Regions from separate parts of the Clostridium sp. Marseille-Q7071 genome, predicted to be linked through region 3. Evidence: a T-box and tRNA genes for the amino acid it is inferred to sense, from the RefSeq annotation. Region 3 holds a T-box; the other regions hold tRNA genes.
What was found. A T-box is a leader RNA that pairs with one kind of tRNA and senses whether it is charged. The one in region 3 lies ahead of thrS (threonine--tRNA ligase), so its partner is inferred to be a tRNA-Thr.
Positions count from the first base shown of each region.

Region 1: it has a tRNA-Thr gene. The T-box ahead of thrS (threonine--tRNA ligase) is inferred to sense a tRNA for this amino acid. The anticodon was not compared.
Region 2: it has a tRNA-Thr gene. The T-box ahead of thrS (threonine--tRNA ligase) is inferred to sense a tRNA for this amino acid. The anticodon was not compared.

Region 1 covers NZ_CBCOPR010000001.1:632,154-635,429, reverse strand. Annotated here, with positions in the region: gene ACWPW7_RS02975 (acyl-CoA dehydratase activase) at 1-110, opposite strand, end outside; gene ACWPW7_RS02970 (double-cubane-cluster-containing anaerobic reductase) at 126-1,271, opposite strand; tRNA gene ACWPW7_RS02965 (tRNA-Thr) at 1,739-1,813, opposite strand; tRNA gene ACWPW7_RS02960 (tRNA-Asp) at 1,819-1,895, opposite strand; tRNA gene ACWPW7_RS02955 (tRNA-Val) at 1,902-1,977, opposite strand; tRNA gene ACWPW7_RS02950 (tRNA-Glu) at 1,982-2,056, opposite strand; tRNA gene ACWPW7_RS02945 (tRNA-Thr) at 2,085-2,159, opposite strand; tRNA gene ACWPW7_RS02940 (tRNA-Asp) at 2,165-2,241, opposite strand; tRNA gene ACWPW7_RS02935 (tRNA-Val) at 2,247-2,322, opposite strand; tRNA gene ACWPW7_RS02930 (tRNA-Glu) at 2,328-2,402, opposite strand; gene ACWPW7_RS02925 (NAD(P)/FAD-dependent oxidoreductase) at 2,782-3,276, shown strand, end outside.
Region 2 covers NZ_CBCOPR010000001.1:243,301-246,576, forward strand. Annotated here, with positions in the region: gene ACWPW7_RS01085 (PQQ-dependent sugar dehydrogenase) at 315-1,427, opposite strand; tRNA gene ACWPW7_RS01090 (tRNA-Tyr) at 1,750-1,834, opposite strand; tRNA gene ACWPW7_RS01095 (tRNA-Thr) at 1,843-1,917, opposite strand; tRNA gene ACWPW7_RS01100 (tRNA-Val) at 1,936-2,011, opposite strand; tRNA gene ACWPW7_RS01105 (tRNA-Tyr) at 2,018-2,102, opposite strand; tRNA gene ACWPW7_RS01110 (tRNA-Thr) at 2,111-2,185, opposite strand; tRNA gene ACWPW7_RS01115 (tRNA-Val) at 2,204-2,279, opposite strand; tRNA gene ACWPW7_RS01120 (tRNA-Tyr) at 2,286-2,370, opposite strand; gene ACWPW7_RS01125 (hypothetical protein) at 2,740-3,276, opposite strand, start outside.
Region 3 covers NZ_CBCOPR010000001.1:1,360,105-1,363,380, reverse strand. Annotated here, with positions in the region: gene thrS (threonine--tRNA ligase) at 1-1,002, shown strand, start outside; T-box leader at 1,185-1,394, shown strand; gene thrS (threonine--tRNA ligase) at 1,510-3,276, shown strand, end outside.

The sequences.
Region 1 (3,276 bases), 730 kb from region 3:
TCAATACTGCTCCATCCTGTAGGCATAACAAAAGTGTCTTTTAAACTATCATCTTCAAATATAGCTACTTTAGCAGCAGTAGATCCTATGTCTATTCCTATATAGTACACACTTATCTTCTCCTTTTAAAGCATTTCTATAAATGCAGCCATACGAGTTTTAAGTTGTCCAATATCTGATGTAGAATAATCTGTTTCTATACTCATGTATGGTATTTTCTTTTCTTCATTTACAAATTTCTTAATTCTATGGGTCTCAACATTATAAGTATGACAAGCTTGTAATGTTATATCTATAACGCCATCAACTGAGAACTCGTCAACTAATTGGCTAATTAAATCTAATCTACCATCATTTGGTGCCATAACTGAGCATGGAATACTTAAATATTTTTCTGCTAATGCATCAATTGGATCTTTTGTTTCATCAACTAATCTAATTTTTTCTTTAATTCCAGAACAGTTCTCAAAACAAACTGCTACTCCACCACTTTCTTCAATGGCAGTTAAAACTTTGTCTGCTACTCCACCTATAGGACAACCAGTAATTAATATTCTTGGTCCATTTTTATAAGTATCTTTTTTTGCATCATAATTAGCTTTTATATCTTCTACTGTTTCTTTTAACATTCTATTTTGTTCTTTTTTATCAAAAGTATAGTGAGTTGCATCTATTATTTTATGAAGTTGTAATCCACTTATTGGTGCTGGATTTAATTTTCCCAATGAATAAAGCTCTTTTAACACAGTTCTTTCTTCATTACGAGTTTTAATTGCTTCTTTAAGTGCTTCTTCTGTTACTTTAACATCAAATTGATTTTCAAGCTTTTCTATAAAATATTTGATTTCTTCTTTCCATACTTTAAGAGCATGTTCTCTATTAGTATTTTGAGGTAATTGCATAACATGTAGTGGTTTTATTTCTTCTAGATATTCATACATTTTCTTTTTTCCATCACAAGTAGTTTCTCCCACTATTAAATCTGAAAAATATGTATATGGACACTTGTCTGTTAATGCAAATCCATAGCTTGCTTTTATAAGTGGACATAAGTTTTTAGGTAAATGTTTTTCTGCATCTGGAATAGTTTCTTCACTAACAGCGCAAAGGCTTATTGGATATGCACCTGCCGCATATATAGCCTCTACTGGTGCAAAAGTACAAAATGTACCTACTACCTTTTGTCCTTTATCCTTTAACTCTTTAACTTTAATAAATCCGTTTCTTCTTGTTTCATTAAACTCTTCAAAATTTTTTGGTAAATTATTCATTACAAACCCTCCAAATATATAATATGTGAGTAAAATATTATATAGCCTTTATAAACACTTGAACTTTAATATCTTTTAGTTTTAATAATTCTATTCTTTAAAATACTCTAATTAAATCTTTCAAGCAGTCAATTCATTATCTTGTCCAATTTTATTGCTTTTTTATAAAATAAAATTATTAATATTAGATCTTCTACCAGTTGTTTTTGATTACAGTTTAAAAGCTCAACTATATGTAGTTGAGCTTTTAAATACAAAAGGAAAATTTTAATTAAAGGATAAACGACTATAACCAACTTCGTCTTGAGTTAATGTTAACATATATTTTGACAATTGTGAATTTTTGTTTTTCAATGATTATGTACCTATCTATAGATATATTAAATACTCTTAGGAATCATAAATAATTATTTTTATAGTATTTCTTCATAACGAAAAAACTTGAATGTTTCCATTCAAGTTTTTCATGGAGCTGGCAATAGGAATCGAACCTACAACCTGCTGATTACAAGTCAGCTGCTCTACCGTTGAGCCATGCCAGCAATTATGGCGACCCAGAAGGGACTCGAACCCTCGACCTCCGGCGTGACAGGCCGGCACTCTAACCAACTGAGCCACTGGGCCATATTATGGTGGTCGCAACAGGGATCGAACCTGTGACCCTCTGCTTGTAAGGCAGATGCTCTCCCAGCTGAGCTATGCGACCATAATGGTGACTCCTAGGGGAATCGAACCCCTGTTACCACCGTGAAAGGGTGGTGTCTTAACCGCTTGACCAAGGAGCCAATGACGACTTTTTTATTTTTTATAAAATGGAGCTGGCAATAGGAATCGAACCTACAACCTGCTGATTACAAGTCAGCTGCTCTACCGTTGAGCCATGCCAGCTTATGTGGCGACCCAGAAGGGACTCGAACCCTCGACCTCCGGCGTGACAGGCCGGCACTCTAACCAACTGAGCCACTGGGCCATATGTGGTGGTCGCAACAGGGATCGAACCTGTGACCCTCTGCTTGTAAGGCAGATGCTCTCCCAGCTGAGCTATGCGACCACTAATGGTGACTCCTAGGGGAATCGAACCCCTGTTACCACCGTGAAAGGGTGGTGTCTTAACCGCTTGACCAAGGAGCCATATGTCATTTTACTTTTGTTAGGTCGGCGCTTTACGCACACCCGACAAGTAATATAATACCTAAAATTCTTAACAATGTCAACAATTTTTCAAAAAAAATTTCACTTTTTATCATAAAAGCTCATTTCATATTATAAACCTAGATAAATCAACAACTTTACTGGCACTTTTCTATAAGAAAAAAGTCATAATTTGAAATTTATTATAGAATTTTAAAATAAACTTATATATTTCTTCACAATATATATTCTATTCTAGATTAAATAATTTATGACTAATATGCCATAAATTATTTATTAATGATTACTTGATGGTTTTATTAGTAATACTTATAATAAGTTTAACATTATTTTTTCTTTTTAGAAAGGAGATTTTATTTTGAAACATGACCTTATTATAGTTGGTGGCGGTGCTTCAGGAATTATGGCTGCTATTATGGCAAAAGACCTAGGCATAGATGTAGCTATACTAGAAAGTAATGATAGGATAGGTAAGAAAATTCTTACCACAGGAAATGGAAGGTGTAATATAACCAATAAAAATATAAATATTTTAAGGTACCATAGTGAAAATAAAACTTTTTTTAATAAGGTCTTTGAAAACTTTACATTAAAAAATACCGTAGAATTTTTTAATTCAATTGGTTTATATTTAGTTACCTTAGATAGTGACAAAATGTATCCTATGTCCTTACAATCTTCTTCTGTACTGGATGTCTTTAGATTTGCTCTAGAGGAAAGGGAAGTTCCTATTTATTTAAATCATAAAGTAAAAGAAATAAATTATAAGAACAAATTCATTATAGATTGTAATAATGAAAAAAACTTTATTTGCAACAAGCTTTTACTTTGTGCAGGAGGAAAAAGTGCACCT
Region 2 (3,276 bases), 1.1 Mb from region 3:
ATCTTTTGGGAAGTTAAGTAAATATAAATGCCATTGTTTTCTTGCTCTCTATGATTATTATCTGTAGCAATAGCATATTAAAATACTGTTAGTTTGAGAATTATGATTATTACAATCACCCCTATAGGAACAAGCTCACTATTAGATACAATCGGCCACGTGAGCACAATTTGGTTTTCTTTTGCCTATTTTTCTTTTTTTCAAAAGAAAAGCAAGTAGGATTAATGAACAAGAAAGATGTTGCATAATCCATGAGAGCAGCTCGAAAAATTTTTCACATGATACCATGAGCAAAGTGGTTTCTCTTTTGCTCTCTAAATATCACTTTTTTTCGGAATGAGCCGGATAATCTTATCATCATCTATATTAGGATTGCCCCTGCCATCCATATTACTAGTTGTCAGATAAATTGATCCATCTTTCGCCTGAATAACCTCACGCAAACGTCCATACTCACTTTTTAGCCATGATTCCACATTCTCCACTTCTGTTCCTTTTTCATTTAATGAAATTGCAAGTAGTTGTTCTCCACGCAAAGTAGCAACTAGTAATTTTCCTTGCCATGGTCCTTGATTTACGAAGGCAATACCAGAAGGTGCCCATGTATCTTCTCCGCTGTGTATCAAAGGTTTTTGTGTTACAACTTCTTTGGATTCTTCGTTTCCTTGAACGAGAGGCCATCCATAATTAGCTCCTGGTCGTATAATGTTTATTTCATCATGTCCTGTCTGTCCATGTTCTGATTCATACAAGATATCTTCTGAATTCCACGCTAAGCCTTGAGGGTTTCTATGCCCTAAGCTATAAACAGGTGAATTAATAATTGGATTATCTTCAGGAATACTGCCATCTAATTCTATTCGCAGTATCTTTCCCGCTGTGCTGGTTACCTCTTGTGCTAATGCAGAATTTCCTGCATCTCCTGTTGTTATATATAATTTCTGATCCGGTCCTATCTTTATCCTTCCTCCATTGTGAATTTGTCCACCAGGGATTTTATCTAGAAGAATCCGGTCAATGGTTGCCTTGTTATTCTGTTCAACTAATCTGACAACACGATTATAGATTTGATTACCCTCTACATATGAATGCATAACATACATATAACGGTTTTGTGAATAATTTGGATCTAGCACAATCCCCATTAATCCACCTTCCCCCTGACTTGTAAAGGGTGCACCAAATGTAATGAGCGGCTGAGTATTAAGTTTACCATCTTCAATTATTCTAATTGCTCCAGACCGCTCCGTAAAATACACTTTGCCTTCATCGCTTATCGCTATAGCCCACGGTACATATAGATTCTCAGCGATAATTTCAATCTCGTAAGGAAATTGCCTTGATGTGACTACATTAGCTTTGGCATTAGTTGCATTACGACTACGCAATATAATATTAGACAAAACATTGTAAATCGTTTCTCTCATACTATTATCCTCCAAATTTAAATAAATCCATATCTAAATGCATACTTTAATTATATTATAAGATATTTGTTTTAATGCATTATTGGCCATGCCTTAAAACTTTCACTAAAGCATCATTGAAAAATAGTAGAAATAAAGCAATATTTTCATATTAATAAGTTAATTTAAGGATTTCGTCTGAAAAACGAGGAATTTAATTCCAGTATACAAGCAATAAAAAACGTAGCAGACTTCTGACTGCTACGTATAAAAACATGATTATTTATAAAATAAAAGCTACATTTGAGCCCTCAAAATAAGGTAACAAATGTAGCTTTTTGCTTGGTGGAGGAGGACGGATTCGAACCATCGAAGCGAAACGCAACAGATTTACAGTCTGCCCCCTTTAGCCACTCGGGAACTCCTCCATATATTATGGAGCTGGCAATAGGAATCGAACCTACAACCTGCTGATTACAAGTCAGCTGCTCTACCGTTGAGCCATGCCAGCATATTATACAATTTTTAATGGTGGTCGCAACAGGGATCGAACCTGTGACCCTCTGCTTGTAAGGCAGATGCTCTCCCAGCTGAGCTATGCGACCATAATTTGGTGGAGGAGGACGGATTCGAACCATCGAAGCGAAACGCAACAGATTTACAGTCTGCCCCCTTTAGCCACTCGGGAACTCCTCCATGTATTATGGAGCTGGCAATAGGAATCGAACCTACAACCTGCTGATTACAAGTCAGCTGCTCTACCGTTGAGCCATGCCAGCATATTATACAATTTTTAATGGTGGTCGCAACAGGGATCGAACCTGTGACCCTCTGCTTGTAAGGCAGATGCTCTCCCAGCTGAGCTATGCGACCATAATTTGGTGGAGGAGGACGGATTCGAACCATCGAAACGAAACGTAACAGATTTACAGTCTGCCCCCTTTGGCCTCTCGGGAACTCCTCCACGTTATAAAACTGACTATTTAAAGTAGAACTTAAACTTATTCACTACAAATTAGCTACTCTACTATCAATGAATGCCAGTATTTTCACAAGTTCTTCAGAAAATTCCTGAGAACATTGACAAGGAATAGTATATAATTTTATAACTATTTTTTCAAGTTTTTTTTATACCGTTTTCAGTATTTATACTTTATTATCTCCATTTTTCTTATTTTTACTTCATATTTCGTATAGCTACAATTATTGTTTTAATTATATATGATTTATTTCAAAGCTAAAGATTCAATTAAATAATGTGCATCAAAATTCCTCAATACACGCTATTTGCTCATATTATGATTATTGTATATCTTATATATTAAATTAAAGTTTATTGCAACTCTTCTTTGTTTTTCATATTTAAAGCAACTGTTTTCATGTTTGTAAAGAATGAATCATCTTTAAAAAACTTTTCATATTTTTCACAAGCTTCTATACAATGGTCATATTGATCAGTGGATAAATAAACTGTTATTAAATCTTTAATATGATGTAATTGTGGAGTTACAAATAATAAATCATCTAAAAAATTATCTGTTTTATAGTTTAATACTTTATTTGTAAATATAGAAAATAAAAGTATTCCCGATATCCAAACATACTTTGCTCCCATAGCTCTAAATTCACTAATATCCCATCCACTTAGATGTTGTTCTGCATCATTACCATAGCATTCATCTTGTTTATAAAAAATATATGGTGTTGATATTATAACACTATCCGATGTCTTAAAGCATGCTTCTAATAGCTTTTTTCCATCTGATTTTTTCAAATGCTCTATAACATCTGCAAGTACTATTAAGTCATATTTAGGAAAATCCTTTTTATTTAAAATATTCATTGCATTACCAATATATATATTATCATA
Region 3 (3,276 bases):
TGGATTAGAAGTGGTCATTGGGAACATTATAGAGAAAACATGTATACAACTGAAATAGATGAAATGGATTATGCAATAAAACCAATGAACTGTCCTGGAGGAATGTTAGTATATAAAACAAGTCTCCATTCCTATAAGGATTTACCTCTTCGTATTGGTGAATTAGGCCTTGTACATCGTCATGAATTATCCGGTGCACTACATGGATTAATGCGTGTTCGTAACTTTACTCAAGATGATGCTCATATATTTATGCTTCCTGAGCAAATTAAAGATGAGATTAAAGGAGTAATAAGACTAATAGATGAAGTTTACAGCGTATTTGGCTTCAAATATCATGTTGAATTGTCTACAAGACCAGAAAATAGTATGGGCAGCGATGAAGAATGGAATAGAGCAACTGAAGCGCTTAGAGAGGCTCTTGTAGAACTTGAATATGACTATAAAGTTAATGAAGGCGATGGTGCATTTTATGGTCCTAAGATAGATTTTCACCTAGAAGATTGTTTAGGACGTACATGGCAATGTGGTACAATACAACTAGATTTCCAGCTTCCAGAAAGATTTGGTCTTCATTATATAGGCTCAGATGGTGAAAAACACAGACCAGTTATGATACATCGTGTAGTCTTTGGAAGTATAGAACGTTTTATAGGAATTTTAACTGAACACTTTGCTGGTGCTTTCCCTACTTGGCTTTCACCTATACAAGTAAAAGTACTTCCTATTTCTGAAAAATACAATAATTATGGTGAAGAGATAGTAAATAAATTAAAAAGTTTTGGTATAAAGGTGGAAATAGACGAACGCACTGAAAAAATAGGGTATAAAATTAGAGAAGCACGTAATGAAAGAATTCCTTATATTTTAGTGGTAGGTGAAAAAGAAGCTTCTAAAAAGGAAGTATCTGTTAGAAGTCGTAAAAATGGTGAAGAAGGCAATATTTCTATAGACAATTTCATTGAGGAAATCCTTAAAGAAATAAAGAGTAAAGAGTTATAGAAAAATTTACTATACAAAATTACTCTCAATTTAGTATTAATAGTTAATAATATTAAAACAGACTTAATAAAGATATATTTATCCTAAAAATTATACAATAATTTAAAATACTTCTTTTAAATTTATTTTTATTATTATATAATTTTAGTAGTAATAAATTTATTTAAATATGATAATAATAGTATAAAGCTGTGAAGAGAAGAGTAAACTGCCTTACATTTACAGAGAGAGAATACATTAGCTGAAAGTATTCTTAAATAGAATCAGTTGAAAACTACCTCTGAGTGACTCTAATAAAGTCCGGATAAATCCGTTAAAATCTTTAAAGTGGTATATCATAATCTTGATATACAATTTGGGTGGAACCACGGGAATATTATCTCGTCCCTTTTCTAATTATTATAGAAAAGAGGCGAGTTTTTATTTTAAAAAATAATTTAAAAATTCTCATGCTTTGATGTGAATTATCATAATTAATTATCAATAGTTTTAAGGAGGTAAATAAAAATGATTAAAGTTACATTAAAAGATGGCTCAATAAAAAAATATGAAAACTCATTATCAGTTTTAGATATTGCTAAGGATATTTCTGAAGGTCTTGCAAGAGTAGCAACTGCTGGATTTGTTGACAATAAAACTGTAGATCTACGTTATATAGTTGATAAAGATTGCGAATTAAACATTCTTACTTTTAATGATGAAGAAGGAAGAAATGCTTTTAGGCACACAACAGCACACATACTAGCACAAGCTGTTAAAAGCTTATATCCTAACGCAAAACTTGCTATAGGTCCTTCAATCGAGGAAGGTTTCTACTATGACTTTGATGTAGAAAAACCTTTTACTTTTGAGGATATAGAAAAAATTGAAGCTGAGATGAAAAAAATTGTTAAACAAGATTTAAAAATTGAAAGATTTGAACTTCCTAGAGAAGAAGCACTTAAATTAATGAATGAAATGAATGAACCTTATAAAGTTGAATTAATCAACGACTTACCTGAGGATTCTATAATTTCATTTTACAGACAAGGTGAATTTGTAGATCTATGTGCAGGTCCTCACCTAATGTCTACAAAATATATTAAAGCTATAAAATTAACTAAAATAGCTGGTGCATATTGGAGAGGAAATGAGAAAAATAAAATGCTTTCTCGTATATATGGAACTGCTTTTACTAAAAAATCTGATTTAGACGAGTATTTAGAAAGAGTTGAGGAAGCTAAAAAACGTGATCATAACAAATTAGGAAGAGAACTTGAATTATTTACGACTGCTGAACCAGTAGGTCAAGGACTTCCACTATTAATGCCAAAAGGAGCTAAAATTGTTCAAACTCTTCAAAGATGGGTAGAAGATGAAGAAGAAAAAAGAGGCTACCTATTAACTAAAACTCCATTTATGGCTAAAAGTGATCTATATAAAATTTCAGGACATTGGGATCATTACAAAGATGGAATGTTTGTTCTTGGAGATGAAGAAAATGATGAGGAAGTATTTGCACTTCGTCCAATGACTTGCCCTTTCCAATTTATGATATATAACTCTAAAAAAAGAAGCTATAGAGATTTGCCATTAAGATATGGTGAAACTTCAACTCTATTTAGAAATGAATCTTCTGGAGAAATGCATGGATTAATTCGTGTAAGACAGTTTACAATTTCTGAAGGTCACTTAATAGTTACTCCAGAGCAGTTAGAAGAAGAATTTAGAGGAGTAGTTGATTTAATTAACTATATGTTAGAAACTTTAGGATTAAGAGAAGATATAACTTATAGATTCTCTAAATGGGATCCAGATAATAAAGCTAAATATATAGATAAACCAGAAGCTTGGGAAGAAACTCAAGTTATAATGAAGCAAATTCTAGATAACTTAGGACTTGATTATAAAGAGGCTATTGGTGAAGCTGCTTTCTATGGTCCAAAATTAGACCTACAAATTAAGAATGTTCATGGAAAAGAAGATACAATAATCACTGTTCAAATTGACTTCTCACTTGCTGAAAGATTCGGAATGACTTATATTGATAAGGACAGTAAAGAGAGATATCCATACGTAATTCATAGAACTTCAATTGGATGTTATGAGAGAACTCTAGCGTTACTTATAGAAAAATATGCCGGTGCTTTTCCAACTTGGCTAGCACCAGTTCAAGTTAAAGTTCTCCCAATCTCTGAAAAACATCATGATTATGCAGAAGAAGTTGTTAAAACATTTAAAGCAAATAATATAAAAGTTGAAGCTGACTATAGAGCTGAAAAAATAGGCTACAAA